DNA from 2 places in the Candidatus Brocadia sinica JPN1 genome. Region 2 is predicted to be linked to the other one. Evidence: riboswitches for the same ligand, from Rfam matches in the RefSeq annotation. Region 2 holds a riboswitch; the other holds the start of a gene.

Region 1 (15,699 bases), 3.1 Mb from region 2:
CATCTCGCTCCGATGGAGTTTGATTGTGGCATAATGGTTTGTCTATAGATATATCGTTTCTCACGGAACTACTTATGGCATCTTCCAAAATCCTGTCACTTCACGAGGCTAAATAGTTACCTTCCTCTCTGGGAATAACAGCCGCGCCACGTGCGTTTGTCCTGGCAATTTTAGGTAACAAGTCCTTTGGAAGCGTAATATTTTTACTTTGTCCTCCAAATAATACACAACCCTCAGCACATGCTAAAGTTTGTAAAAAGATAATTTTCACTTATTATAGTTACCTATGAAAAAAGACATTTCTTCAAAAAATACCTATATCAGACTGTTAGGTTATCTAAAGCCTTATTGGCATAAATCAGCAATTATTCTCATCCTCTCGGCTGTGAGCGCTTATGTTGCTGTCTTACCGACCCAGATATTGGGTATCGCGGTGGATGAAATCAAGATGGCTGATAAATTTATAAAAACGATGCCCAGCAATCCATCTGAGGAAAAATCATCCGATAAAACTTACCTTCACGAACAAAAGAGCCCTATCCCACTCTCAAAACCGTTACTAGCTGCCTCACACTCTATTCATAAGCATTGGTTTGAAAGTTACAATTCTACCATCGTTACGCTGGCCTTTCTTGCCGTGAGTTTTATCTTTATGCATACCTTTCATAGCGGTATTACGCTGATTCACGGCTTCATTACCTCCGAGTTAGGGCAGAGGCTTATTTATGATATACGGAATCAGCTTTATGACCATATTCAGCGATTCCCCTTGCAATATTTTGAAAATACGAAGACCGGCGATATCATGAGCCGTCTCATGAATGATGTTAATTCCCTGGAACAGGCAGTTGTAGGCCCTGTTATTACCTTTATTACGGATATGTTTAAATTTGGCTGGATACTGTATTTTTGCTTAAAACTCGACTGGCAACTCACCAGTATTGCCTTATTTGTTTGTCCATTTATCTCACTCTGTACTTACAATTTTGGGAAAAGGATCAGAAAGGTCTTTCGCTCCCTGAGGGACAAAACGGCTGAACTGAACTCCCTCATTCAGGACAATATCTCCGGTATCAGGGTCATTGCGGGATTCGCGAAAGAGACCGAAGAAATGGAACGCTTCCGGAATAAAAATTACGAGAACTACAACCTCTACGTCCGGATATTAAAACTCGTTTCAGCATTAAGACCCATTGTAGACCTGATAACCGAGACAGGCGCCGTGGTCGTCATCTGTCTCGGTGGATATAAGGTACTTCAAGGACAACTCTCCGCAGGTACTTTCGTCATATTCTTTCCCTATCTCCAGATGATGTACAGTCCCATTACCGGTCTGACACGTTTTTACAATCAGGTGCAGCGTGCCATTGCATCCACCGAGCGCATCTTCGAGATATTGGATACGCCGTGCGAATTGAAAGATGCCCCCCATGCTATTGATTTGCCACCCGTGCGTGGTGTTGTAGAATTCAAACAAGTTCACTTCACGTATAATCAAGATGGAGAAGTCCTGATAGGCATCAATCTCAGTGCACGTCCGGGCCAGATGATTGCCTTTGTAGGCCCCAGCGGTAGCGGAAAGACCACCCTTACACAACTCATCCCCCGATTCTATGACCCAACAAAGGGAGGGATTTTCATTGACGGTTACAATATCAGGGAAGTCAAACTCCACTCCCTGCGTAAGCAAATGGCCATGGTGCTCCAGGAACCTTTTCTGTTTAATGACACAGTAAAGGCGAATATTGCTTATGCACGATCCGATGTATTAGATAAGGAAATTGAGGAAGCAGCCCGTGCTGCCAATGCACATGATTTTATTGTTGAGTTGCCGAAGGGATATGCTTCCGTAATTGGTGAGCGTGGGGTGAAACTCTCCGGTGGCCAGAAACAACGCATCGCCATTGCCCGTGCCATTCTTGCCAATCCCCGGATACTCATCCTGGATGAAGCTACATCTTCCGTTGATACAGAGACCGAACAACTTATCCAGAATGCCATTTATCGTTTGGTAAAAAATCGCACCACATTCGTTATAGCACACCGGTTATCGACCATATTACATGCCGATTTGATTGTGGTCCTGGAGAAGGGGCGGATTGTGGAAACAGGACTCCACCATGAACTTCTTGCTCATGGAGGACTCTATAAAAAACTCTTCGAGATGCAATTCAATATGCAGGAAAAGGTAAAATTAGAAGAGGCTGAAACAGGGGCAGTAAAGGCAGAAGTAGTTGCAACGCAAGAACCCACGATTGATTTACATGAGACATTCCAACACCCAAAGTGGTCTTAAGAATAAGGTCGAATTTTATGAAAAAAAACGGTAATGCACTTGAGATGCATGAAAAATCCAATAAAATTAGTAATATATGAAAATAAATGAGATATTTAAGAGTATTCAGGGGGAGACGTCCTATGCCGGCTTGCCGTGTACCTTCATACGCATAACAGGATGTAACTTACGGTGTAGTTACTGCGATACCACCTATGCATATGAAGAAGGGATGGAGATGTCGATTGGTTCAATCCTTGAGCGTGTTGCAGGATTCAAAACCAAATTGGTCTGCATAACCGGCGGTGAACCTCTATCGGATAAAGATACACCATTATTGATAGATGAATTGCTCGATAAAAATTATACGGTTTTAGTGGAAACAAACGGTAGTTACGATATTCGTACCATTCCGCAAAAATCCATAAAAATTATGGATATTAAGTGTCCTGATAGCCATATGAGCCATTTGATGTACTGGCAGAATATTCATTATCTGATGAAATCAGACGAGGTGAAATTTGTCTTACATTCCCGGAAAGATTATGATTGGTCAAAAGAAGTAATAGAGAAATATCGTTTATCTGATATTACCAACGTATTGATGGGAACTGTCTTTGATGCCATTGCTCCGAGAATGATCGTTCAGTGGATTTTAGAAGACAATCTTAATGTCCGATTCCAGCTGCAACTCCACAAATATATCTGGGAACCACAAACAAGGGGTGTTTAACGTTACATGAAGGACTTAGCTATTGTACTGGTCAGCGGTGGTATGGACAGCTGCGTAACTGCTGCCATTGCGCACGCGCAATATCAGCTTGCACTCTTACACGTTAATTACGGTCAGCGCACAGAGTCGAGGGAGCTTAAAGCCTTTCACGACATCGCTTCATACTACAACATCCCCAAAGACAGAATTCTTATAGCAAATATCGACTATCTCAGAAAGATCGGGGGATCGAGTCTGACAGACCCGCGTATGAACGTACAGGACGCACAGTCAGATATCAAAGAAATTCCTACCTCGTATGTTCCCTTCAGAAATACACACTTGTTGGCAATTGCCGTCTCCTGGGGTGAAGTTATTGGGGCACGGAAGGTATTTATCGGCGCCGTAGAACAGGACAGCCCCGGCTATCCTGATTGCAGACCCATCTATTATGAGGCCTTCAATAAACTCATCAGGGTTGGTACAAGGCCAACGACCTGTATCGAGGTAGAAACGCCCCTGATACACAAGGGTAAATCAGAGATTGTAAAAACAGGCATTTCTTTAGGGGCGCCCCTTCACCTCAGCTGGTCATGTTACAAAAATACCGACAAGGCATGCGGACAGTGCCATAGTTGTTTCTTACGTTTAAAAGCCTTTAAAGAAGCCGGAGTCAAAGATCCGATCCCTTATGTTTAAGGTGTGATGTGGAGGACTTTTTCAATACCAAATGAAAACGGGAAAAGGGTCATCAAAAATAAAAGTAATAGACTAAAACCATAGTGATTATACCAATGAGGCATTGCAATGGGACGCCGATTTTCAGATAATCTTTAAACCTGTAACCACCCGGTCCGTACACCATTAAATTTGTTTGATAACTGATCGGCGTTGCGAAACTGGCTGAAGCGGCAAAAAGAACAACGAAGGCAAAGGCACGCGTGTCGGCATGAATTGTTGAAGCTGACGAAATAGCTATGGGAAACAGCATTGCCGCGGCTGCATTGTTGGTGATGAAGAGAGTATAAAAACTTGTCATGATATAAATACTTGTTAAAACGCCTATTACCCCAAAATGACAGCCAATTCCGGCTATTCCACTGGCCAATAACTCTGCAAGCCCGGATTCTTTAATTGCCGCTGCAACGCCCAGGGACATAGCGATAATAATGAGTGCCCGCCAGTCTATTGCCTTTCGTGCTTCCGCCATTCGTACCGTTCGGGTTGCCATCAGGATAATTACCCCTAAACCTGCTGCGGATAGTAACGGAAGTACTTCAAGGATGGTCAACAGGATCGTTAAGAAAAATACGCCAAGAGACAAATATCCCCGCCACTGTGGCTTGGAAGGTAACGTTTCGGCTTCTGCAATAAGATAAAAATCGTTTGAATGGTACCATCTTTTGCGGAAATTCTTTCCTGCCAATAGCAACAAGGTATCGCCAGGCCATAAGCTAATGTCGCCAATTTTTTTTTGTATCCGCTCTCCATGACGATGGATGGCAATGATAACCGCTTCGTATTTGGCCCGAAAATCACTTTCCCGAACCGTTTTTCCGACTAAGGGAGAGCCGGGAGATACAACAGCTTCAAAGGTATTTATCACAGCAGAATCATATTGTTTTAAATCAAAATGAGAATCCTGTATCAATTGCAAACCAGGTAACTTTTGTAATTCCAATATCATTTTCGGTATACCTGTAAAAAACAGTCGGTCACCCAACAATATTCTCTCATTTGGTTCTGCCGGGGCAATAATCTGACCTCTTCGTTCTATTTGGAAAAGGAATAAACCCTGTAAATGCCGCAATCCTGCACTTTCAATTGTTTTCCCGATATTTTCATATTCCGGAGTAACTTTCAGTTCGATAACAAATTCTCTGGTATGTTCTCCCAGTTCAACTAAGGGGTCTTTCCGGTTGGGAAGCAATCGGTGACCTAGAAGACTAATGAATAAAATACCCAGAAGAGCAAGCGGTACGCCGACCTTGGAAATTTCAAAAAAAGATATTCCTTTCATTCCTGAATCGATCATTAGTCCGTGAACGATCAAATTGGTGCTTGTGCCAATCAGGGTACACGTCCCCCCCAGGATCGCAGCGTATGAAAGAGGAATCAGGTACTTAGAAGATGCATAATGGTGTTTTTCTGCCCAGGAACGTATAACCGGAATAAACATTGCAACAACCGGAGTATTGTTAATAAATGCGGAAACAAAGGATACGGGAAATAAAAGCCTCAGGAGTTTGCGGGAATCGCCGGTATTTTTTTTACCAAAAATGACGTGAGTAACCTGATTGAGCATGCCGGTATTGCTGAAAGCCCCAACTACCACGTACATCAGCGCAATCGTTAACATCCCTTCGTTGGAGAATCCGACGAACGCCTCTTTCAGGGTAATAACTTTTCCGGTAATAAGGAGCAGTAAAGTCGAAAAAATGACCACTTCTATTTCCAGCACCTCCATGAAAAGGAGAATGCTCATAATGAGCAGTAAGGCAGCTGTATACCAGATTCCAAATCCAATTTCCATATTGGTATTTTAAATGCCCCATTTTTTGTTAATTTCATTCGAGATATTTTTTGCCGTGAAGCCGAAGTGCTCGGCTAATGTTTTTGCCGGCGCAGAGGTGCCGTATCGGTCGAGTCCGATGATAAGGCCATCCAATCCAACAAATTCATACCAATCGCTTGTTGCTGCGGCTTCAATGGCTACCCGTTTTTTACATGCCGGGGGAAGTAAATTGTGCTTGTATTTATCAGGGTTTGATCTGAACAACTCAAAGCAAGGCACACTGATCAGCCTTGCCTGGATACCTTTTCCCTGTAACTGCATGGTGGCCTCAAGGGCAATGGGGATTTCTGATCCTGTTGCCATAAGGATGATCTCGGGGGATTTTGCCGAATCCTTCAGTATATAAGCGCCATGTGCTAATAGATTTTGTGACGGATAGACTGAGCGGTTGATTACCGGAAGATCCTGACGGGTCAGGATCAGCGCCGTGGGGCCATCTTTATGATTGAGCGCCGCTATCCAGGCGGAAGCAGTTTCGGTGGCGTCTGCCGGTCTTATCACGTGCAGGTTAGGGATTGCGCGCAGTGACGGCAGGTGTTCAATGGGTTGGTGGGTGGGTCCGTCTTCTCCGACAAAGATACTATCGTGGGTAAACACATAGACCACCCGGATCTTCATCATGGCGGCGAGTCGGATGGAAGGTCGCATGTAATCCGAGAACATCAGAAAGGTAGAGCCAAAGGGAATAATGCCTCCGTACAGCGCCAATCCGTTTAAAACACCGCCCATGGCGTGTTCCCTGATACCAAAATGAATATTTCTCCCGGCGAATTTACCTTTATCCAGAGAAGGGGCGTTTTTGATGTAGGTCTTGGTGGATGGACAAAGGTCAGCAGAACCACCGATAAAAGAGGGCATCTGTTGTGCAATTACCTGTATCATCTCACCGGAGGCTGAGCGGGTGGCTATCGAATCCTTCCTGATAGTTTTGAGTAATTCAGATTCCAGATTTTCAGGGATTCCTTTTTTAAAGTAGGCATCCCATAATTGGGATAGATTCGGGTCTTCTTTGACAGAGGTATTAAACAGGGATTGCCAGTTTTCATACTCTCCTTTTAGTTCGGCTACACGAGCCTGGCAAAGTTGTTTTACTTCGTTCGGGATATAGAATGCCGGGCTTTTCTGCCAGCCGAGTTTTTCCTTTGTCAATTCGAGTTCTTTAGCGCCCAGTGGTTCGCCATGCACGGAGGCAGTATCCTGTTTGTTGGGGCTTCCCTTGCCAATGTGGGTACTGGCGATGATCAGCGAAGGTTTCTCTTTTTCATTCCGTGCCGCCTCTATGGCCGCAGCAATTTCGTTATGATTATGCCCGTCAATCTTAAAAATCCGCCAGTTATACGCCTCAAACCGTTTTGCAACGTCTTCAGTGAAGGTAATGGACGTGTTTCCCTCAATTGAGATTTGGTTGCTATCGTAAATATAGATAATATTGGAAAGGCCAAGGTGTCCTGCGAACGACGCGGCCTCAGAGGTAATTCCTTCCATCAGGTCACCATCACTTACCACCCCGTAAATGTGGTGATCGAAAACAGGGCTGCCGTCTCTGTTAAATCGTTCTGCCAGTATTTTTTCAGCCAGTGCCATGCCTACTCCGTTTGCAAATCCCTGTCCTAAAGGTCCTGTGGTAACTTCTACTCCCGGAGTATGCCCATACTCAGGATGGCCAGGCGTCTTACTCCCAAATTGCCGGAATTGCTTTATGTCATCTAATGACAAATCATATCCGAAGAGATGGAGTAATGCATATAACAACATGGAGCCGTGACCTGCAGAAAGGATAAACCGGTCCCGATTGGGCCATTGCGGGTCTTTCGGATTAAAATGCAGAAATTGCATCCAGAGGACAAAGGCGATGTCGGCAAATCCCATGGGGAGACCAGGATGGCCTGATTGTGCCTTTTCAATGGCGTCTGCGGCAAGCATTCTTACGGTGTTTACGGCAAGATCAATTTTGTGTTTATCAAGTTTGTGTATCAACATCTATCGCTCCTCTGTTTATAATAATTCACCTAATTTCCTCGATTTTACGGTGGCAGACTCAACGGCGTTTATCATGGCCGATCTGAGGCCGCCATCTTCCAGTTTGCTTATCCCTTCAATGGTTGTCCCGCCTGGTGAGGTCACGGCATCTTTGAGTTGAGCGGGATGTTGTCCTGTTTCTAACACCATCTTTGCCGCCCCCAGTACGGTTTGTGCTGCAAGGATGGTGGCCACATCCCGTGGTAAACCCATCTTGACGCCACCATCAGACAATGCCTCAATAATCATGTAGACGTATGCAGGGCCACTTCCACTCAGCCCTGTTACGGCATCCAGATACTTTTCATCCAGTTGGAATACCCTTCCAACGGCGTTAAACAGATGAAACACCAACTGTCCGTCTGCATTTGTAGCGTATTTTCCTGAAGCGAAGGCTGTAGCCGAGGCGCCTATGAGACATGGGGTGTTGGGCATCACCCGGATGATTCGAATACCCTCCGGTAATCTGGATTCAATAAACCGGATAGGGATACCTGCCGCAATAGACACCACTAAATGCCGGTGGGTGATATCATTCTTTAAATTGCTGAGTACCTCATTCATCATTTGTGGTTTAACGGCTAATATAATAACATCGGCGAAGGAAGCAATATCCTTGTTATTTTGCGTCGTCTTTATGCCAATTTCTTTGGTTAAAAGTTTGCATCGTTCTGTAATCACATCGCTTACCATAATTTTGTCAGGGGTGTTCAATTTGGCATTAATAATGCCCTTGCTTAGCGCCTCGCCCATCTTTCCGCCACCAATAAACCCAATCTTTTCTTTTACCATGATGGATGTTTCCTTATTTACAGAATTTTGTAATTATTGAAACCAATAATTCAATGTTCAAGGAATTTCATGTTGCCACCTTTCCCTGCGCCCCCTCTTCATTGAGGGGTCACAGAGGGAGGAGACAAGATGTTTTTCCGTGACTATGTATCTGGCATAAAAAACTGCCCGAATATCTTAGCATTTTCGTTCCCAGTAATTCTATATTTTTTTACCCGATGCTTCATTTTTTGAATTTTTATACGAGCATATTCGATAATTACTTACTTTATCTGTAAATAATCTTCCCTTAACCGTTAAAGAAATATTTTCATGCAAAGGATACGATAACCTTGACTTCATCCGGAGTGCGGACGGCATGGTCGCACTCTTACACTGACATCCGAAAGAGTATGAGTTACGCCAGAGAGCACAGAAACGGCTCAAGGAAGACCTGAACGAATTAGACGTAGAGATGAATCTTGAGAAGGCGAAAGAGGCAGACCCCCAAAAGGGGGGGGCTGTTTCAGCTTTCAGGGGACCTTTCATTATGATGTTCTTTAACTAAAGGGTATCTTCCAGTACAAATCCTATCTTTAATATAACCTCCCACCGGGCAATCTTCTCATTTTCAATACGTCCCCGGGTCTCAATTACCTGAAACCACCGCATATTGTGCAAGGTCTTCGATGCCCTTGAAATCGCATTTTGAATAGCATCTTCCATCGTTGTTGAAGAAGTACCGGCCAATTCAACCACTTTATATATGTGATTATCCATACAACACCTCCTTGATTTAAATTGACATACCACCGAATAGAATCATACTGCTTAAAACGCTTGTAAAATTAACATCCATCATACTATATTGAGTTTCCAATATTCCCCGAAAACGGAGATTCTTGCCACGAACGTTCCAAACCGAAATTTGGGAGCGAGCCGGCAATTAATTTTGCTGTTTACACTCTGTGCAGCACACGAATGGGACTTCTGTTAATGGAGAGGTTCTTAAGATACGATAATGGCCTAAGTTATTACTTAAAGGTTTAGATTCGCTGAGGTTGACAGATTGCATAGCCTTCTTTCTTATTGCCATTTCTTCTTTTATTATGCCCTCGGAGAGGAAGTTCTCGCTGGTAACAGTGCTTTTCAGGTTCCTTTGTACTTCTTCGCTGTCCAGGCTGTTCACATGGTCATACAGGTTCGTGATCTGGGGTAACATTTCTACGCACAATACACTCAGCGGTGAATCCGGCGGCAGGCCGTACAAGGCCAGCAGTTGATTGATTCCGTTATTGCTCCAGATTACCGTCCCATATTTTGTGGCGTCCTTGTTGACCGTGGTAATATCAGCTAATTGATACACATGCCGGAAATTGCCATAATCAAGTTCGTCTTTCCAGTTCCTGATAGCAACCCGTTTCAGGGTCATACGCTGCTCATCGGTGTAAACAGCAGCCCAGTCCACTCTTTTATCGTGCTCTACCCGCACGTTCCAATCCAGCATTTTATCATCCAGTAAGATATTGCGGAAATCCTGGTTGTCTGCCTGTTTGACCTGAGCATATAACAGACACCAGAGTTCTGTCCTTGGTGGATCGGAGATGATGTTTTTACCTTTGTGTACTGCTACGGCATAAGGAGCAGATACGTATAATTTTTCCTCGTCCCGGTTTACCGTACAGGTGAGTGTGGGCGCCGGGTGCTGGATGCCGGTTGCCCTCAAGACCCTTCCAAACCGTCCCTGTGCCGTTGACCATACATTTTCATCCTTCTTATGATGAGCAGTTGTGTCATTGTACCGGTAATGTCCCACCCTGAATTCATATGTGAAAAAACCGAACATTTCCGGCGATTCGGAATGCAGACCGGGTGGTAACGGCAACAGGTAATGTCTGTCCGAATCGGTTGCCTTTTCCATCGGCTGCATGGCGTCTAGTCCGGCATTATCGTTGGATTGATTAGGAGTAATAACGCGGATGTATTCAGGGTCTACCGGGAAAGCCGGTTCTTCCGATGCAATGAGTAACTCAGGGTGATTGTTACTGATTAATTGATCCGGCGCATACGCCAAAATTCTGGCAAAATACGTGTCTTTCGTGTCTTTCACCGGCTCTTCAAATTCAATCCACAAGAATCTTCTCCGTAGTTCGGTAGCAGAATATTTTTCATTTCGCACGTAGGGGGATAGCGCAATACCTGCAGAAGCATTTTTTGGTATCTGTGCTGGTGGTATGGTAATAGGTAATTCCAGTGGCAGCGCCAAATCAGCGTCTTTTTGTGCAGCATGTTTGGTTTTAAATGTAGCCTGAACAGTGTACTCCAATGCAATCAAATCAGGGAAGCGGGGTTCCTTATCCAGTAAAACAGAGTTTTTGGAATGAATGTCCAATGCCTGACCGGACACCGTGACCGGTCTGTCTAATAATGGGTTGGTGTTTGCAAATGCCAGCAACGCTTCGGTACCATTAGCCAATGCATTGTACAGAAAAGGGAAGGCATTCGTGTATTGCAGCTTCACGGAAGAAGCAAAGGGATTCAGGTCATCTTTCCATAATGCATATTCCTGATTACAGTACAGATTGCCTGCCTGCAAGTCAGTAATGCTAATTCTTCCTGCATCGCACAACACATATGGATTTGAAAGATTGACTTCACCACCCTGCAATCCGTTCCATTTCGCAGTCAGCCCTTTGTTGCATTGAATTGCTATACCGCCAATACCAGCTGCCGGTGGTGGTTTGGTAACATCAACTTGTGCTGCTGGTAATGCCCATGCGCTCCGCTGAATACTGGCAGTTTCTGAAACCGTATTGAAGGGAGACTGGCAATTGTTAACAGCGAGGGAATTTTCAGAACAGATGTATGGAATTAACACCCGGTTCAGTACGGGACCATATGTGGGAGCAAATTGCCTGTTCCAGGTAAAATGGGCAGTGTGTCCGTATACACTCCACTGCAGATTGTCAGCAATTTCATCTATGGCGCCGCCGTTGCCTGAAAAATGAAACGATAATTGTTTCGGTAACTCCAGCGTCGCTTTACGCGCATCGATACCATACGGACTGGCGGGGTCGGCATCCGTTACGGCTGGCTGGTCCAGTTCCAGTTTTACCGTTACGATAGTATTGGGGGAAATGGTCAGCTTGCTGTTGATGATATGGGGGTGAGCACTCAGGGCAATTTCACCGTGTTTTATTTTCAAACCCGTATAAAATCCTGCGGGGGCATTTGGGGCAAATATTTCTGAATTTACCCACACACTGTCTGGTAGCAGTTTGTATTTTGTCAATGGTTCGATAACCGGGGGTAATGTGTGGATGATAAATTTTCTCAGCAATGATACATTGAAGAGAATTGCCGGGTCAGGCCTCCCTTCAAGATAGAGCGCTATCAGCCTTTCAATTCTGAAAAAGTCAAACCATATCTTTCTGCCATCCTTGCTGTGGAATGGCCCGATAGTTTTTTCGAGAGCGGCGCCACCTGCCCATAGGGGGACAGAACCTTTCATTTGGGTACTGCGTACCGGCACTTCCCGGACAAATACCCGAAGGTCTGCACCACCGGCTTCTTTCAGTCCCCTTCCGGCCAGTTCCTGTAGTCGTGTCAATTGATGAGGTGCAATCGTATCGGTAAAGAACAAATCAGAATTTTCAACAGAAAAGAAACTGGTTTTTATTGTGGTGATATCTTCCCCGGGAAGTACCCTGGCTAAAGTTTCCTGGAGTGATTGGATGGAACGCTCATCTTGGGGAGAAGTTACTTCGAAATGACCGGACACGCCGGCCAGCAAGGCAAGCAGGTCTTGTTGATGATGAGAAATGGTATTTTTAGTCATAGGATATTCCTGGCATGAAATGAGAGATTATCAGGATTTTCGGTGAATTGAAAATAGCTAGAGGCTTCACCATAGCACTTTTTTACCCGTAAAAACAAAAAAGCCTTACTGGAAAGATATTCATCAGGAACATCTTCGGCAGTAAGGCTGTCTCATGAGCAGTTTAAATTGTTTAAACCGCTTAAACGGCTAGCAAGACCCTTTCCTTTGCGTCCCCTGATTACTCAGGGTTTGCCTTTATCGCGATGCTTTTGTTTGTTTTGATTGCCAATAATATTTGGCACATATTAAACAGGAACAATCAATTGTGTCAAGAACAAAAAGGCTGGATACTTGTAAAAACGGTATCTCTTTCGTTCCGGCACAAAATGATACTTGCACTCACACACGGTATGTGATAGACTTTTTTTATCTTCGGCTCTTTCACTCTTTATTGCGAATCTCAGGCATTTCCCACAGCAATATTGTGAAAGAGGCTTTTTGTTCTGATACTACACCATAGATTTACTATTCACACCCGGTCAGCGGGTTGTTTACCTCAGGAATTGGCGCGAAAAAAGGGTCAGGTTGGAAGCAACGTTCTGACCTTCATAATTCAATATTAAATACTTGTCTCTCACAATTGGCCTTGAAAAGGTGAATGTCTGACCCTCTATACCCTCTCATTCAGAAAAAACGAGGAAATAAAAAGTGACTCAGATCTGGTGGATATGGATGTCCATTGCTGCTGCTTTCATTATTGGTGAGATATTTACCGCCGGATTTTTTCTTTTATGGTTTGGTGTTGGAGCGGCAGTGGCGGGTATTTTAGCGATCCTGGGATTCGGCATGGCATGGCAATGGGGAGCCTTTCTCCTTATGGCAAGTGTGCTCTTTGCGGTTTCCAGAAGATTTGCGGAACGATTTACCAAAAAGCAACCGCTGGGTATTGGAGCTGACCGGTATATTGGTGAAAAAGGTGTTGTACTGGAAGAGATCGATACTATAAAAAATACCGGTCTTGTACAAATAAGAAATGAGAACTGGAGAGCTGACAGCGATACGGGAGACATAATACCTGCCGGAAAAAAGGTTGAAGTGATAAAGGTGGTTGGAACACACCTTGTCGTCAGAATTTTGAGTGAAGGAGGGTGATATGCCAGAAATGATATCTGCCGAAATATTAGTATTTGCTATTTTAGCCATTGTAGTGTTTGTGGTCGCTGCTACCGGAATTAAAATCGTCAGGCCATGGCAAAAAGGGCTGATAGAAAGAATGGGAAAATATCAACGTACAGCTGATAGCGGGCTCACCGTTATCATACCTTTTCTGGAGAGAATGCTGAAGGTAGATATGCGGGAACAGGTGGTTGATGTCCCTCCACAGGCAGTAATTACCAAGGATAATGTCGTTGTCGAGGTAGATGCAGTAATCTATTATATGGTTACCGACCCGGTACAGGTTACGTATAATGTCGCCAATTATTACATGGCGGCCACCAAACTTGCACAGACGAATTTGAGGAATCTCATCGGTGATTTAGCCTTGGACGAATCGCTTACTTCACGGGAGATAATAAACACGAAATTGCGGGAAATTCTTGATACTGCAACCGACAAATGGGGGACTAAGGTAACGAGGGTCGAACTCCAGAGAATAGAACCCCCCAAGGACGTCACGGAGGCCATGCATCGACAGATGAAGGCAGAACGGGAGAGGCGTGCAATGATTCTTGAGGCGGAGGGACACAAACAATCGGCAATCCTTAAGGCCGAAGGACAAGCGGAGGCAATAAAAAAAGTCGCCGAAGCTGATAAATATCAGAAGCTCACGGTAGCCAAAGGAGAGGCCGAGGCAATCCAGACCGTCTTCGAATCCATTCATAAAGGAAGGCCGACAAATGATTTAATCGCAATAAAATACCTTGAATCCCTCCAAAAAATCGCTGATGGCAAAGCAACGAAGGTCTTTTTGCCTTATGAGTCCACGGCCATTCTGGGAAGCATCGCTGGAATTAGTGAACTCTTGAAAGAAAAGCACGTTTTGGAAAAAGACGAGAATAAAAATACATAGAATTGAAAAGTTCCCGAAGCAGACACCAGATCACCCGCCTTACTGCAACGAAGATCGGGCAAAGTCTTTTTGTGTTTATAGACAAACCATTATTCCACAATCAATCTCCATCGGAGCGGCATGTTGTTTCTGTGTTTCACGTGCCCCTCTGTGGCTATTTTTTAAAAAACTAAAGTGTTGCTGTTTTGTAGGATATTCAGATTGTCTCGCAGAGTTTACACTGAGCAAAGCGAATGTGCCCGCAATGGCGCTCATGATTGGATGATGTGTATGCACTATTTGCTGCTATACGTTTTGTCGGGCGAGTTGCACAGGTTTTCCACTACGCATACATTGCAGAGCGGTTTTCGGGCAATGCAGGTGCGCCTGCCATGGGTGCCCAGGACTAGGCATGACCGTGTCCATTTTTCCTGGGGAATAATCTTACAGAGTTCCTGTTCGACCTTGTCGGGATCGCTGGCTTTGGCAAGTTCTAAACGGTGGGAGACGCGAAAGACATGGGTATCCACGGCTACGGCCTGTTTCCCGAAGACATTGCCGAGAAGCACGCTGGCCGTCTTTCTGCCCACCCCCGGTAAGGCCACGAGGTCTTCCATGGTATCGGGTATCTTCCCATCAAATCTTTCAACGAGTTCTTTCGCACATGCGATGATGTTTTTTGCCTTGTTTTTGTAAAAACCCGTGGAACGGATCTCTTGCTCAAAGACCTCTTGTTCTGCGTCTGCGTAATCCCTTGCTGCCTTGTATTTTTTGAAGAGTGTTTCCGTTACTTTGTTGACCCGTTCATCGGTGCACTGTGCGGCAAGGATAGTGGCAACGAGTAATTCCAGAGGATTTTTGTAATGGAGTACAAGCCTTGCATCTGGGTATGCCTTTTCCAGGAGTGATAATATCTTTTTAACACGGTCTTCTGACATGGTATTATATTGAATTTATGCAGATTGGACATCAAGCGATCTGTATTAACCTGTTTGCATAGTCCTTACCCGCTGTTGGGGGAGGCAGCGGTTTCCCATCTTTTTTGTAAAGCTCAATTGTTTCTTCAACTATTTTACAGAGTTCTGCGAATACCTTTTTTTCATCGTTGCCATGACAACCTCCATAAAACAGGCCAGGACAACTGCCAACATAGCATTGATCCTCGGTGAAAATCTTTATACAATTTCGGGCAGGTATTAGGATTCCTACTAATAAATTCCAATTTGGCGTCAACGCAACGAATAAATTCATCACCTAAACCAGAAGATTGTTCATCATAAAACTTGAAAGCCTCCAATAAATCCGATTCCGATCGAGGCTTGATGAAAATTTCAAGGTTCATTTTTTCTTCAATATCCTAGTCTTTACTTCTTTCCATGCAGAGATCTGTTCTGGATTCGTTTCATGCTCTCTAAGACGTTCGTCCAATATTTTTTTGTGAGAGTCCGGAACTGGTAAAGCATCTTCTTGTAAAGAT
Region 2 (15,699 bases):
TCTGCGATGAAAAGACCAATACACTAAAGGTGGAATAACAACAAGTAATAACAGTAATAAAGGGTCATGAAAGATCATTGAAGCCTTTGTCTGAATCCTGGCAAAACAGGTTTAATAAATTCTCAATTTCAAATCCCAAAGAGATTCCAATTGATCAAGATCAAGATTGAAAAATGAAGTACTAAGGATATGGCACGGCCGACAGATGTATCTGTCCCCCCTTTGCAATCATATCCCAGATATCTGTTTCAGGAATCTCCTTCTCTAGAAAAACATTCACCACGGCCTGGAGTGCAACGTTGTTTGTCTTAAGAAGTTCTTCTACTCCTGTTATCGCGGTAAAATATTTGTTTATAATCGTTTCTCCCTGTTTATATATGTGAGCCCCTGCGAGCTCCTTTTTGCTGCCCATATCTACCTCATATTCCATGGAAATGCCCTTATCCACATAACTGAGCTTTAAGCTTACACCGGCGGTTTCTATATCCAAAAAGTAAATTTTATGTTTTCTTGAAAGGATTTCTTTGATCTCCGGGGTACCATAAATACCCCACAATGTTTGCACATTGTGTTTAAGCCTTGTAATCTCTTCATCAGAAATCTTACGTATTTGCGCTCTTGATGGCTTTGCAACCGTCTTATTTCCAAAACCTTTTTCATGACTTAAATATTCGTCCAAAAATTTTTCAGGCGCTTTTACCATATTTTTTACCCTTTTAAAAAGGTTTACAATAAACAGAATGATTAATAATTCCAAATAACATCTTATAAAAAGAGCAAAACATCTCAAGATTCCCTCCAATAAATTTTCATTTATTTAATGAGCAACCACCTCCTTTTCTTCAAAACGTTCTCTCGTTTCATCAATGAATCGTTTTGCTGCGTCATAGGTTTCTTGAATTTCCGACCTGGATGGCCCGTATCTTGCGTATTTCACCATATCACAACGTTCAAGGAATTCCTGGATCAATCGCTTGTGGGTATCGTCTAATTTATTTGTATGCGCCATCTCATCGAGAAATTCCTCGGTTGTCCGTTCCGGCGCCAATAAACCGAACCTTTTTTCTATATAATGCCGCACAATATCTGTCAGGCGATAATAATACTCCTTGATTAACCCTTTTGATATCAGATCCTCTTTCAATAAATTTTCTAGTAATTCATAGGCAACCTCATGTGGGGCTCTTACTATAAATTCCTGTGACTGTTTTTTATAACCGTTTTTGCGTTTATTGATTAACCAGTAAATAACAGCTGATAACGAGAGCGCTGCAAGCCCTGCAAATATCCATGTAACTAACCGCCTGAAATTTGTAGGCACATTCATGGGGGGAAAGATATCCTTTATATCAGCCGCAGTTTCTCCTTCTTTTAACACCCCCCTGACATCAATAGTTATTTCATTGGTAACAACTTCACCCGTACCTCGACTGCTCTTGTATCTTATTTTCAACGATGGGATCGTTTGTCGTCCGATTTCGTATGAACTCAGTACGTAGTTTTGCTCGACAGTAAAATACCCGTCTTTTTCTCGTTTGTCTCCAGCAATGCCGCCTGTCTCTTTTACCGTAAATGCACCAAGTTGTTGATTAATTTTGGGAAATTCCACCGTGAGATCATTCCGATACTTCACATGAATTCCAAATTTTATCTTATCGCCAATCGTTATCTCATTTCTGTCTGTATATGCCGTTGCTTCTATCGAGACTGCATCTCCCGTATCCTTTGTTTCTATGGCAAAAATGGTATCCTTGAATGACATCAGTGTATAAACAACCAATGTGAAAATCAATAGTGTATTTAGGAGCAGATTATACCTTTTTATAACCATTTTTCAACCCAACCATACGAATCCAAAGCCAACAATATATTAAGATTTATGATTTTAAATCACAAACCGTACATGGTAAATCTGAAATGATATTATCTTGTTAGATATTCCATCAATAGTAGTTAATATCTCTTTTCCCTTATCCTGAAAAAACGGATAACGGGTTCCACATAATTTTTGCCGGTGCTGATTACAATTTCGTCAACACCCATTGACCGGAACAATTTTGACCTTTCCTGTTTTTGTCTGGCGTTTAAAGCACTAAATTCTTTTCTGGCAAGAGGGTTTGCCGTATCGACTAAGAGTATCTCTCCGGACTCTGCATCTTTTAATTCGATAAAACCCACGTTTGGTAATTCCTGTTCCCTTGGGTCTACAACCGTGATCGCAATCACATCGTGCTTCTTGTTTGCAATGCGTAATGCATGTACATAATCATGTGCTATAAAATCGGATACAATAAATGATATCGTACGACGGGCGGCTATCTTGTTCATATACTCTAGGGCAACGGAAATATTTGTCCCTTTTCCGGAAGGCACTGAGCACAGGAGTTCCCGGATAACCCGCAGCACATGTTTTGCTCCTTTTTTCGGGGGAATAAATTTTTCAATTTTATCCGTAAACATGATCATGCCGACCTTGTCATTATTCTTTATGGCAGAAAATGCCAGGAGCGCGCAGATTTCCGTGGCTATTTCATTTTTCAACTGCTTTATTGATCCAAAGTTTCCGGAAGCGCTTACATCTACAAGAAGCATTACCGTTAACTCTCGTTCTTCCACAAAACGTTTAATAAAAGGACGACCCATGCGTGCCGTTACATTCCAGTCAATCGTTCGAATTTCATCACCTGGCTGATATTCACGCACTTCTCCGAATTCCATACCCCTTCCTTTAAAAACGCTGTGATACTCACCAATAAACGACTCATTGACAAGACGACGGGTGTGGATCTCTACCTGCCGGATCTTTTTTAATATATCTTTTGAGATCATAAATATCTCTCTAACGTGTCACTTGATTCAGGCAAAAAAACGGTTTAAACGGTTTAAACCGTTCAAACGGCTTAATCTGAAAATTCAATTACGGCACCTCTACCGTATCAAATATTTTTTGCACAATATTTTCAGCACGTATCTCCTCAGCCTCGGCCTCATAGGTTGTAATGATCCTGTGGCGAAGCACATCCATACCTATTGACTTTACATCATGAGGAGTTACAAAGCCCCTTCCCTTTATAAAGGCATGCGCCTTGGCGGCTAGTGTAAGATAAATTGTTGCACGCGGAGATGCGCCGTATTCTATGAATTCATCCAGGTTAAGGTTATACGCTTTCGGATCCCTCGAGGCAAATACAATATCAATAATGTAATCCTTGATTTTATCGTCGAGGTAAATCTCGTCGACCAAGGAACGCAAACGCAGGATATCCGCAGGAGAGATCACCGGATTTACACGAAAATCCTTTTTTGTTAATGCCATGCGTTCCATAATCTCACGCTCTTCCTTCTTGTCAGGATACGTAATGTTTAATTTTAACATAAAACGATCTACCTGTGCTTCGGGTAACGGATACGTTCCCTCATGCTCAATTGGATTTTGCGTAGCCAATACAAGAAACGGGTCTTCCAGTTTAAATGTCTGATCCCCAATGGTAACCTGTCTGTCCTGCATTGCTTCCAGGAGCGCGCTCTGCACCTTTGCAGGGGCGCGATTAATCTCATCCGCAAGGACGATATTGGTGAAGATAGGTCCTTTCCGTACCGTAAAATCACCATTTTTGGGATTATAAATAAGGGTGCCGATGAGATCGGCAGGAAGTAAATCGGGCGTAAATTGTATCCGTTGAAAGCTGGCCTGCATAGTTTTGGCAAGTGTCATGACCGACATTGTTTTTGCTAATCCAGGCACACCTTCTAATAATACATGCCCATTGGAAAGGATACCTATTAAAAGTCTTTCCATCAAATATTTCTGGCCCACAATCACCTTGCCAACCTCATACATCAGGGTATTCACAAAATCACTTTCCTGTTTTACCCTTTCTGTAATCTTTTTAACATCAGATTCCATCTACCCCTCCACCGCAAAATTGTTGATTGTTTAGAAATGAAAATCAAAATATACTGTAACTAAACAGATGACGCCACTAAATTTGTTCCTTTTTATAACCATAACATTATAGATTTCTCAGGGCTGACGATAGAAAGAAGGTATTATACCAAATTTATCTGATTTAAAACAGGTATTTCAAAATCCATCCTAGGAAGGAAAGTGCTTGACACATGAGGAAATAGATGCTACGATTCAAGTTTAAAGTACCATTTTAGAGTATGCTTAAATAGATAGCATACATGGAGATATTCATAATTATGCTATATAGTAAAGAATTTATTGTCGCTAAAATTTCTCGCAAACCAGATAAAATTCTTCATGGGGTTCTGCGCCCTTGGTTTAAAAAAATCACAAATTAAGGTTATTTTGGAAATAAACGGATAGCAAGGATACGTTGCCAAAAAATATACCTGTCGTTTCGATCATTGGTAAACAGAATATAGGGAAAACCACACTTATTGGGCTTATTATTCCTTTGCTGAAACGAAAGGGGCATAGGGTTGGCACTATCAAGTACAATATCCCTTCATTTGAAATCGATTACGAAGGAAAGGATACCTACAGGCACTATCAGGCAGGCGCTGATGTAGTTTCCATATCTTCGCCCCAAAAACTGGCAACGATAAAAAGGGTCGACCGAAAGCCTCCGTCAATAAAAGATATCATAGAAACTTATTATCGGGACGTTGATATCGTCCTTGTTGAAGGCTATAAGAGTTGGCGGTATCCTTATATTGAAATCCAAAATAACCATCAACAAATGAAATCTGCAAACAAAAAATACAAAAACCATCTGAAAATTACAGGCACTGTCAAGACAGATTCGCATATACCGATTTTTTGTAAGGATGACTTGAATAACATCATAAATTTTATAGAATCAAAGATGAGGTGATTCAACAGGAGGTGATGAGTATTTCGGCAAAATATCATGTGATTTGTCCCAGGACGAACATGTTTCGTAATGTTTTGTAAATAGGCGTACATTTTTTAGGAGGAAATTTCATTGAAAAAGATTTTTAGTTATTGCGCAGTTTCTATGGCAACGATATTTGGCGCGTATATTAGCTTTCCCGCTTTGATAGCAAATGCTGGAGATATTAAAAAGATTTACAAGGACACCTGTGAATTATGCCACGGCGCCGATGGGAAAGGAAGCGAGGCTGGAAAGCAATTTGGTGTACCAGACTTCACGAATGCAGATTATCAAAAATCCAGAACTGATGCAGATATGAAAAAGTCTATGACCGAAGGCACGAAGAATCCAAATTACGTCAAACTATCGGATCTCGGAGTTGATGCTGCTGATCTTGAGCCACTCGTCAAATTAGTTCGGGAATTTGGCGGCAAATAATTCAACCTGGAAATAGTTTTCATAGATTTTGTGAAATCAAAAGGGTAGGACATTTTCATGTCCTACCCTTTCTTTTTGTAATAAAATATGAGTTATGAATAATGACGTTATTGAAATCGATGGTTCATTTGGAGAAGGAGGCGGACAGATCCTGCGTACCGCCCTTTCGTTATCGGCTATTACAAAAAGGCCCTTTGAGATATTTAACATCCGGGCTAACAGGAAAATACCAGGACTCAGCTATCAGCACCTTCAGGCGGTAAATGCCACATCGCAGATTTGCAATGCCAAAGTCGTTGGAAATCTGCTCCGATCTACTGATCTCAAATTCTATCCCGGAGAGGTAAAAGCGGGTGCGTATCGTCTTGACATCGGAACGGCGGGCTCTGTTTCGCTCGTTTTGCAAACCATATTTTACCCACTCAGTCTGGCGAATAAACCTTCTTCAATCACCATCATTGGCGGTACCCATGTCAGCCACAGTCCCTGTATAGATTACCTCATGCAACAGTGGTTATACTTTCTTAAAAAAATTGGTTTTGATGCAGAAATAGAGACACTAAGAGCGGGATATTATCCTCGTGGTGGTGGTGAGGTTTTCATAAACATAAATCCGGCACGCCCGCAACATCCAATACGGATTGAGGACAGAGGGAGGCTTATCCAGGTAATGGGAATATCTGCTGTAAGCAATCTGGATATAAATATTGCCTTCCGGCAGCAAACACAAGCAAAGAAAAAATTATTAGAACAAAATATACCTCACGAAATATCGATGAGAGAAACGCCTGCACTTGGAAGGGGCACAATGTTACTCCTGGTGGGGAAATTTGAACACAGCCAGTGTTGCTATTTTAGTTTAGGCGCCATCGGTAAGCGTGCAGAAACTGTTGCCGATGAGGCGTGTAATGAATTCTTCTCTTTCCTCGAAACCAAGGGCGTCATTGATGAGCATCTTGCAGACCAACTCATCATCCCCCTTGCCCTTACAAAAGGGACATCACAATTTACCACACCCAGGGTTACACAACACCTGCTCACGAATATTGAAATTGTAAAACTGTTTTTACCGGTCACTGTCGACATCCTGGGAAATCTCAACGAGGAAGGATCTGTAAAAATACATTGACCTGGGTAACAGGAAATCATTATCACCACTTTGAAAAAAGTTTATTTTTCAGTTGACAAATTCTAAAGTTATGTATACTCTGTGAGCTGCCTAGTAAGCTCAATATGATCAAAAAACAGTTCGATAAAGGCAAACCCTGAGCGATCAGGGGACGCAAAGGAAAGGGTCTTTACCTGTATAAGGAAGTATAGGAATAAAGAAATAAAAACTTTATAGCGTATACGGAAATACGCATCACATAAGATAGCCTTACTGCCGAAGGTGTTTGCTATAAAATATCTTTGCAGTAAGGCTTTTTTGTTTTTATAGCATCAAAAAGCCACTTTATATCAATTTTATTTGCGGAGGGGAAGGAGAAAAAAATTTATGGATATTGTCAAACGGAGTGCAAGGTCGTTTTTGTTGAGTGCAGGGCTGCTCTTGCTTGCGGTCTGTCTGCTAACATTGTCCAGTAATGGGGTTTCTTATGCGCTGAACCACAGCAGTAATATTACCAGCAATGAGACGTGGTATGCCGCTGACAATCCCCATATCGTTACGACCACCATACATGTGTATAGCGGAGCAACATTAACGATAGAGAAAGGGTGTGAGGTAAGGTTTGATAGTATGGCGGGTCTTTACATCGGGTATTTCAGCGCGGCTACTTTGAATGCGGTAGGGACAGAAGATGCTCCCATCACCTTCACTTCCAATACAGGTTCCCCTGCGCCTAACGACTGGCGGGGGATCGTTTTTTGGAACAGCACGGTTGATGGCTCAACGATTATGGATTATTGCACGGTAGAATATGGGGGATATGACAGTCACCATTCGAACATCGACTGCGACAGCGCCTCGCCTACCATCCAGAATTGTACCATACGGTATTCGGATGAATATGGAATCTATTGTGATAATAACTCAGCGCCCACATTGACAAACAACACGTTAAGTAACAATGGCGTTTATCCTATAAGTTTGTACTGCGGCATACTCGACAGCAATATTTCAGGCAATACCGGGAGCGGTAATGGGACAGATGCCATTGAGGTGCGGGACGGAAGTATAACATCAAACCGTACCTGGGTTCTGCAAGACCTTTACTTTAATGTAACGGGCATCATCCATGTATATAGTGGCGCAATATTGACGATAAATCCCGGGTCTCTGGTGAAATTTAATAGCACGGCAGCCCTTTTCATCGGGTATTACAGCGCGGCTACTTTGATTGCCAACGGGACAAGCGGCATCCCTATTACTTTCACTTCAAATGAATCAACCCCAGCGCCCGGTGATTGGCGGGGGATCGTTTTTTTCAACAGCACGGTTGACGGCTCAACGATTCTGGACTATTGCACGATAGAATATGGGGGATATGAAGACACTTACAATTCCAACATCAACTGCGACAACGCCTCTCCAACCATACAAAATTGCACCATACGGCATTCGGATGGATATGGAATCTATTGTGATAATAACTCAGCACCCACATTGACAAACAACACGTTAAGTAACAATGGCAGTTACCCCATAAGTTTGTATTGCGGTATATTGGATACCCATGTAACAGGCAATACGGGGAGCGGTAATGGGACAGATGCCATTGAGGTGCGGGACGGAAGTATAACATCAAACCGTACCTGGGTTCCGCAAGACCTTTACTTTAATGTGACTGGCGGAGTCATCCATGTATATAGCGATGGAATATTGACGATAAATCCTGGGTGTTTGGTGAAATTTAATAGTATTGGAGGACTTTCTATTGGGTATTACAGCGCGGGTACTTTGATTGCCAACGGGACAAGCGGCAGTCCTATTACCTTTACCTCAAATGAATCGACCCCTGCGCCCGGCGACTGGCGGGGGATCGTTTTTTGGAACAGCACGGTTGATGGCTCAACGATTATGGACTATTGTGCGGTGGAATATGGGGGATATGGCAGTCACAACTCCAATATCAATTGCGACCAAGCCTCGCCTACCATACAAAATTGCACCGTACGGCATTCGGATGGATATGGGATATATTGTGATAATAATGCTGCTCCCACGTTGACAAACAATACGATAAATGACAATGGCAGTTACCCCATAAGCGAGTATTGTAACATGCTGGACAGCAACGTAACAGGAAATACCGGAAGCGGCAATGGGACAGATGCCATTCAGGTGCGCAGCGGGAATATAACGTCAAACCATACCTGGGTGCCGCAGGACTTATATTTTAATGTAACTGGCGGAGGCACCCACGTATATAGTGATGCAATATTGACGATAAATCCCGGGTGTCTGGTGAAATTTGATGCCGGAACAGGTATTTACTTCGGATATTACGGCGCGGCTGCTTTAATTGCCGACGGGACAAGCGGCAATCCCATCACCTTCACCTCAAACGAATCAACCCCCTCGCCTGCAGACTGGGAAGGGATCGTGTTTTACAATAGCACAGATGATAGCGCAACAATTATGGACTATTGCACGGTGGAATATGGTGGATATGGCAGTCACAATTCCAACATAAATTGCAACCAAGCCTCGCCCACTATCCAACATTGCAAAATAAGGAATTCTGATGGACATGGAATTTATACAACCGGAAGCGGCGCCCTGCCATTAATATCTTGTTCAAGAATAACGAATAATGTCAATGGCGTCTATGCAATGAGTAATTCGATTCCAACCATAGCGGATTGCAGCATCTCCGGCAATACGAGTTATGGCGTTTACAATAACTCCAGTTCTGTCACGCTTGACGCTGAAAACAACTGGTGGGGCAGCGCCGATGGACCCGGTGGTGTCGGGCCTGGTTCAGGCGATGCAGTCAGCGCTAATGTTGATTTTACCCCATGGTTAAGCTCATTTGATAGTTGTCTTGAATCTATTGTTTTGAGCCCTGCATCTGATACAAATTTTGTAGGCTCCCTGCATACCGTAACTGCGACGGTGGAAGATGAGGCTGGTGATCCAATTGAGGGTGTAGTGGTATTTTTTTACATTACCTCCGGCCCACACGCAGGACTAAATGGCAATGACACAACGGATTCAAATGGTCAGGCAACGTTTACCTACACGGGAACTACGGATGGCACCGACACGATCGAGGCAACTTTTGTTGATTTCCATGGTAGGACTATAACATCACATGCAGTCACAAAGACATGGGAATACCCTGCTACACCAATACCAACACCTTCGCCAACACCAGAGATAACACCAACACCGTCGCCATCACCTGAGCCGTCACCAACACCGGAGATAACGCCATCGCCGATACCAACGCCAACAGGCACGCCAACTGCCATTACTCTGGCATACTTTCATGCTAAGGCTGGCAAAGATGGCAGCGTCACTCTAACGTGGGAGACAGTTACGGAGGTTGACAATGCCGGCTTTAACCTTTGCCGATCAAAAAGCAAGGACGGGCACTACACAAAGGTCAATAATACAACCATCCCTGCCCAGGGCAACGCCGTATCCGGAGCCAGTTACAGCTATGTGGATGAACCAGGCATAGGCACTTTCTACTACAAGCTGGAGGATGTAGACTACTACGGGGTAAGCACCTTGCATGGGCCGGAAAAGGTGAGGGTGAAATCAGGGAGTAATGCGGTACGCAGACGTTAGTGAGTGCTGGATAGGAGATAGGAGACAGGTGTCAGTGATCAGGAGTCAGAAGTCAAAATAAAAAAGGCGGTCAGCGGTCGGCTTTCAGCAGTCAGATAAGGGCTGACTGCTGACTGTTGACTGCTGAAGGTTTTTGACAAGATGCGGAAATACGATTATGACGGTGTGAGAATCCTTTTCTCCCATCCCCGTTTTTACGCAGTTTGAGCAGGGTGGATTCGACTCGTTCCCATACTCAGCGTCATGTCCTTCCGTTCCAACGGATGTTCACCCCGGTCAAAACACATAAGTATTGAATATGTTAGCAGTTTGCGAGAATCGTATCGTGAGGAAGGAAAGGCTCAGGAAACTGAAGCTAGAGACGTGGACACAGATAAAAGATGAGGCTGGGGCACTGAAGATAGAGAGCGATGAAGAGGCATTAAGGAGAGGAATCGTATCTTGACGGATGTTATGTAATCAAGACGGACCTGAAGGAGAACGAGGCGGACAGATACCTGGTGCATGACCGGTACAAGGACTTGACGGAAGTGGAGAAGGTGTTTCTGGGGTGCAAGACGGTGAATCTTAAGGTTCGTCCCGTGTACGTGAGAAAGGAGGAGAGTACGCGAGGGCATGTGTTTGTGGTAATGCTTGCGTACCTGATAATCCGAAGGCTACGCGATGCGTGGGCGGGTTTTGATCTCACGGTGGAAGAAGGTCTCGAACAATTGGCAACTATTTGTTCAATGGAAGTAACCGTGAAAGACCAAAATGCGCATTGCCAGAAGATACCACGCCCACGACAACAATCACGTGAATTATTAGAGGCATTGCCATGCCGGAAGATACGAGTAGTCACGAGAAAAAAATTTCCTGTTCGCCATAAAAGCCAATAAATATAAGGCTTTTACGGCCTTTTTGTTTTTCACCTTGGGGTGAACATCCGTTAGAATAGGTTGTTACTAGTAATAAATGTTCGTTTCACAGCCGGATGAATGTGGAATCGGGAATGGTGTATTCTACGACAGGAAGCGTTAGGGTCAGGCTTGTTCTTGAGCCCATATTTCTTGAAAAGGTCTTTTTGAAAAACCTTTTCAAGATTTCTATGCGGCTGTTTCAGTAATCCAAAAATTAAGACATCCTGTTTGGCATGTTACGTTTTGCTTGCAAAAGTCTTTGGGTCATTTGGATGTATCTTTTACCCGTAGATGCAGCGCTGTCGTACTCAATTCTTTGAAAACAACACTTACATTCAATATACGTATCGTTGTGTCGCAGACTGGGCAATACATCACTTTCATTTACACGCCTCCCAAGTTCAGGTGATTGCCTGATAGCTTGGAAACTACTGGTAAAGATATGAAATTCCTTATCATTACCACACTTGGGGCATACAAAAAATGTGTCCATTGGTAACCTCCTTTCTTAAATAAAATTTTATCTTTCTTGTAAAGCCACAAAGACACCAAATCACAAAGAAAAAAAACATGGTATCCTAATGGCTTTGTGGTTGTGTGAACTTAGGAACGCTAAGCTGACTTTTGTAAAAATTCCCTAAATCTCAGGAAATAAAAAAGGCTTGGCTCAAAGTACTTGGAAAGGGGTACAATGAACAAAGCCTTTAGAAGTAAAAAATAAATATAACATAAAAAGAAAATTTATGCAAGAAAAATATCAGTAAAAAACAACCATTTCGTGACGTTTTTCCTTTTTGGAGAATGAGACAACGCATGGTTCCGTTGTCTTTGCAGTTGTTATTAAAAACCGGAATATACGCTTGAAAGCATGGTAAAAACGTGTACAATGGCATTTGTATGAAAAACAAATATTTTTCTTATATTCCTATCATTGTTTTTTGCCTGCTTTTTTCTTCAGGCTGTAGTTTCATATCTATTTCCCTTGTCCCCTCCGTTGAACCATTCAAGGAAACAACGATCTCTGGAAGTGGAAAAGACAAGATACTTATTATGGATATTTCCGGCATTATTTCTGATGAGCGCAAGCGCGGTCTTGCAGGGCTCTCAGACGAACCTGATATGGTTGCCCGTATCAAAGAAGAGCTGAATACAGCAGCCAGAGACAAAAACATGAAAGCCGTTATCCTGCGTATCAATAGCCCGGGCGGCACCGTTGCCGCCTCTGACATGATTTATCATGAGATAGAGCAATTTAAGGAAAAAACTGATACGAAGATTATTGCGTGCATTATGGATTTGGGTGCGTCGGGTGGTTACTACGTGGCCGTTTCCGCGGATAAAATTATAGCGCACCCAACCACGGTTACTGGCAGCATCGGTGTTATCATGCTCAACTTCAGTATCGAAGGGCTTCTCCAAAAAATAGGCGTAAAAGACACCTCCATTAAAACAGGTGAACACAAAGACATGGGATCACCTTTAAAATTAATGACGGAAGAGGAGCGAAAGATATTTCAGGGCGTAATGGATACCCTGTACGAGAGGTTTTTGGCAGTCATTGCAGAGAACAGGAAGGAACTAACCCCAGAAAAACTGAGATTACTTGCCGATGGCAGAATTTATACGGCCAAACAGGCTTTGGAATATGGCCTTATTGATCGGATTGGATACCTCGATGAAGCCATTTTGCTGGCAAAGGAGGAATCAGGATTAACAGAGGCGCGAGTCGTCACATACCACAGACCGGGGGTTTACAAGAACAATATTTATTCCCAACTTAGCAATGCTGGTTTTGGAACCATCAATCTTCTCAATATCGACCTAAAATCATTCGTCAATTCAGGCACGCCATCGTTTATGTATTTATGGGCACCATAAAATACGGCAGTATATAATGATGTGGTACATTTTCAAACTATCTTTCAGGAACTTAAAGTGTAAAGCGAAGTGGCTGCTTCGCTCTCCATTGCAGAAATAGCTGAAGGCCTAATTTGCAATGTAATTACACAAACCCGCTAGTCCTCGGAACGGAGAATAGTCCGTCGCGTTCGTTTTGTCTCACCCCTGCGGCGCTTGGATTCCAAACGACGCTTCTTCGAAGAAGACGTAGGCATTGTCTTACGACGAAGTCTCGGTTTTTCAGCAGCCTTGTGAATTAATTCAATTAAGCGGTCAAGCGCATCCTGACGGTTACGATCTTGAGTACGGAACCGCTGGGCGTTTATGATGAGTACACCATTTTCGGTAATACGCTTACCAGCAAGGCGAACCAGACGTTCGCGGACATCACCAGGAAGGGAGTGAGAGTTATGCACGTCGAAACGAAGTTGTACGGCCGTGGAGACCTTGTTGACATTTTGTCCTCCGGGACCAGAAGCGCGAATGAATTCCAGTCGAATTTCATCCTCATCAATTGAAATAGTGCGTGTAATCCGGATCATGTTTTTTTCTTGCCCACCATGAACAACAAGCATGCGATCTCCCGGCGCACGCATAGCCGCAATCAAAAATTCTTACCATAGAGAATTGGAGTGGTGGAGTAGTGCTGTGGAGGTAATTCTTATAATCCATTGCTCTACCTCTCCATATTAAAAATAGATTTGCTGATAGCGATAGAGAACTTACACAAAAAAAAGTTTTAACAGGTAATACTATAAATATTGGAGAAATTTCAGTATTCTTGGTTTTTTGCTGGTTGAATGCCTTTTAACTCTCAGTAATTGTGACCTTTGTCATGATATCGCCCTGGCGAATAGTATTGACAACATCCTGGCCACTGATCACTTTACCAAAGACTGTATGCATGCCGTTGAGGTGTGGCTGCGGTGAGTGTGTGATAAAGAATTGGCTGCCGTTCGTATTCGGCCCGGCATTTGCCATCGAAATCACACCAGTGTCATGGGTCAGGGGGTTGCCTTTTACTTCGTCCTCAAACCTGTATCCGGGCCCGCCCCTGCCAGTGCCCGTGGGATCGCCACCCTGGATCATGAAGTTGCTGATCACCCGGTGAAACGATACGCCATCATAAAATCCCTCACGGATCAGGAAGACGAAGTTATTGACCGTTTTCGGGGCGTGTTTTGGATATAACTCAATTTTAATCGTACCCCTGCTGGTCTCAATTATTGCATGGTAAGTTTTCTGTGGGTCGATCTGCATCACTGGCGGTGTGCTCCACTGTTTGTTGGACACGGTTACTCCTTTCACGCTAAACAAATTTTAAAAATATAAATATTTTTATTGGCCTGAGAATCCGCCTCATTAGCCATTTTACTGTATGTGTGGTTCGGATACCCCGGCTTCATGAAATGTAGCCATTTCAGTTAATAATTTTACCCCGGCCTCTACCAGGCTCATACCCAGCGCGGCGCCGGTTCCTTCACCAAGCCTCATGTTTAAATCGAATAATGGGATTTTGCCCAATAACTTCAACATCATCCTATGCCCCTTTTCAGCGGAGACGTGAGATGCTATGAGATATTTGTTTACTTTTGGCTCGATTGCATGGGCTATCAGGGCGCCCGCTGTTGAAATAAAACCATCCAGCATTACTGGAATACGATAACGAGCAGCGCCTAAACACAAACCGGCGAGTCCTCCAATCTCGTACCCACCCACCTTCGCCAGTACATCTATCGGATCATGAGGATTCGGTTGGTTCGTATCGATTGCCTTTTTTATTACACGAATCTTTCTCCGGAACGACTCTTCATCTAAACCCGTTCCATGGCCTGTTACCGAATCAACATCCATTTGGCCTAAAACAGCAAGTATGGCGCTGCTTGGGGTCGTATTGGCAATTCCCATATCTCCCGTACCGATAATATCAATTCCTTTTTCAAGTTCTTCCTCAATCAATTCAATGCCAGCCTCGATAGACCGAACTGCCTCTTCCTTTGACATCGCGGGGCCAACTGCCATATTCTTTGTGCCAAGGCCAATCTTCTTTATCTTTAAATAAGGATTCTTTTCGACCTGTGATGCAACACCGCAGTCAACAACAATTACCCTTGCGCCGATATGACGTGCAAGGACATTAATAGCAGCCCCCCCTTCTGTGAAATTTCGCACCATTTGTTCGGTAACTTGTTGTGGAAAGGCGCTGACACCCTCTTCCACCACACCATGGTCACCTGCCAAGGTAAATATTTTCTTATGATTTATTTTGCAGTTTACACCGCCCTTTATGGATGCGTATATTGTTGCTAGCTCTTCCAGTCTCCCCAGGCTACCTTTTGGTATGGCAAATGCTTTAAATTTTGATGCAATTTCACCATGGGGATCTATGAGAACCTCTTCTATATGCCCCATAGTACGTTTTAGTAGTTTCATTATAAAGTTTCTGCACGAAAGAAGTTATACTAATATTTGATTAAACTTTTTTCATATATGACCGATAATAATAGTTGATCAGTATACTATATTTAAGGGGTTGAAAATACAGATATTTTAAAAAAAGTTATTCCGTTATTTTTGAAAAGGGACTTCGGCGTGATGTAAAATACGTGTTTATTACATCTAACAAGGAGTTTTTTTGAGTCTCCCTCTGTCCATAACCTTCTGCGGAATGTAAGAAGGTTTCTAATATATCATTACACATCGTTATAGTTTTCGATTGTTACAAATTTTATATGTCAAAACAGGATATTTCAAGCAAATTCAACATAAATAATCCCTCCCATCAGACAGAATATGCCTTGTTGAATGGTGGCATTATCAACGAAGAACAACTGGATAAGGCAAAGGAAATCCAGAAAAA

The links. A riboswitch is a leader RNA that binds a small molecule or an ion and turns the genes downstream of it on or off. The one in region 2 is predicted to bind cyclic di-GMP.
Region 1: another riboswitch for cyclic di-GMP. It lies ahead of BROSI_RS14810 (hypothetical protein); the one in region 2 lies ahead of BROSI_RS00795 (right-handed parallel beta-helix repeat-containing protein).

Annotation. Positions count from the first base shown of each region.
Region 1 covers NZ_BAFN01000001.1:3,241,553-3,257,251, forward strand. The annotation lists gene BROSI_RS14775 (ABC transporter ATP-binding protein) at 287-2,296, shown strand; gene BROSI_RS14780 (radical SAM protein) at 2,373-3,008, shown strand; gene queC (7-cyano-7-deazaguanine synthase QueC) at 3,015-3,686, shown strand; gene BROSI_RS14790 (SLC13 family permease) at 3,739-5,520, opposite strand; gene tkt (transketolase) at 5,530-7,542, opposite strand; gene proC (pyrroline-5-carboxylate reductase) at 7,558-8,373, opposite strand; gene BROSI_RS14805 (dodecin) at 8,917-9,132, opposite strand; gene BROSI_RS14810 (hypothetical protein) at 9,299-12,190, opposite strand; cyclic di-GMP riboswitch class I at 12,325-12,436, opposite strand; gene BROSI_RS14815 (NfeD family protein) at 12,881-13,324, shown strand; gene BROSI_RS14820 (SPFH domain-containing protein) at 13,326-14,243, shown strand; gene nth (endonuclease III) at 14,519-15,160, opposite strand; gene BROSI_RS14830 (hypothetical protein) at 15,192-15,473, opposite strand; gene BROSI_RS14835 (addiction module protein) at 15,561-15,699, opposite strand, start outside.
Region 2 covers NZ_BAFN01000001.1:183,211-198,909, forward strand. The annotation lists gene BROSI_RS00755 (vWA domain-containing protein) at 1-78, opposite strand, end outside; gene BROSI_RS00760 (hypothetical protein) at 182-703, opposite strand; gene BROSI_RS00765 (hypothetical protein) at 818-1,762, opposite strand; gene BROSI_RS00770 (DUF58 domain-containing protein) at 1,954-2,829, opposite strand; gene BROSI_RS00775 (AAA family ATPase) at 2,918-3,907, opposite strand; gene mobB (molybdopterin-guanine dinucleotide biosynthesis protein B) at 4,344-4,844, shown strand; gene BROSI_RS00785 (c-type cytochrome) at 4,956-5,303, shown strand; gene rtcA (RNA 3'-terminal phosphate cyclase) at 5,398-6,432, shown strand; cyclic di-GMP riboswitch class I at 6,551-6,692, shown strand; gene BROSI_RS00795 (right-handed parallel beta-helix repeat-containing protein) at 6,799-10,041, shown strand; gene BROSI_RS19575 (hypothetical protein) at 10,340-10,486, shown strand; gene BROSI_RS00800 (hypothetical protein) at 10,542-10,919, shown strand; gene BROSI_RS00805 (hypothetical protein) at 11,155-11,433, opposite strand; gene sppA (signal peptide peptidase SppA) at 11,838-12,818, shown strand; gene arfB (alternative ribosome rescue aminoacyl-tRNA hydrolase ArfB) at 12,956-13,381, opposite strand; gene BROSI_RS00820 (peptidylprolyl isomerase) at 13,647-14,099, opposite strand; gene cobT (nicotinate-nucleotide--dimethylbenzimidazole phosphoribosyltransferase) at 14,211-15,272, opposite strand; gene BROSI_RS00830 (GspE/PulE family protein) at 15,572-15,699, shown strand, end outside.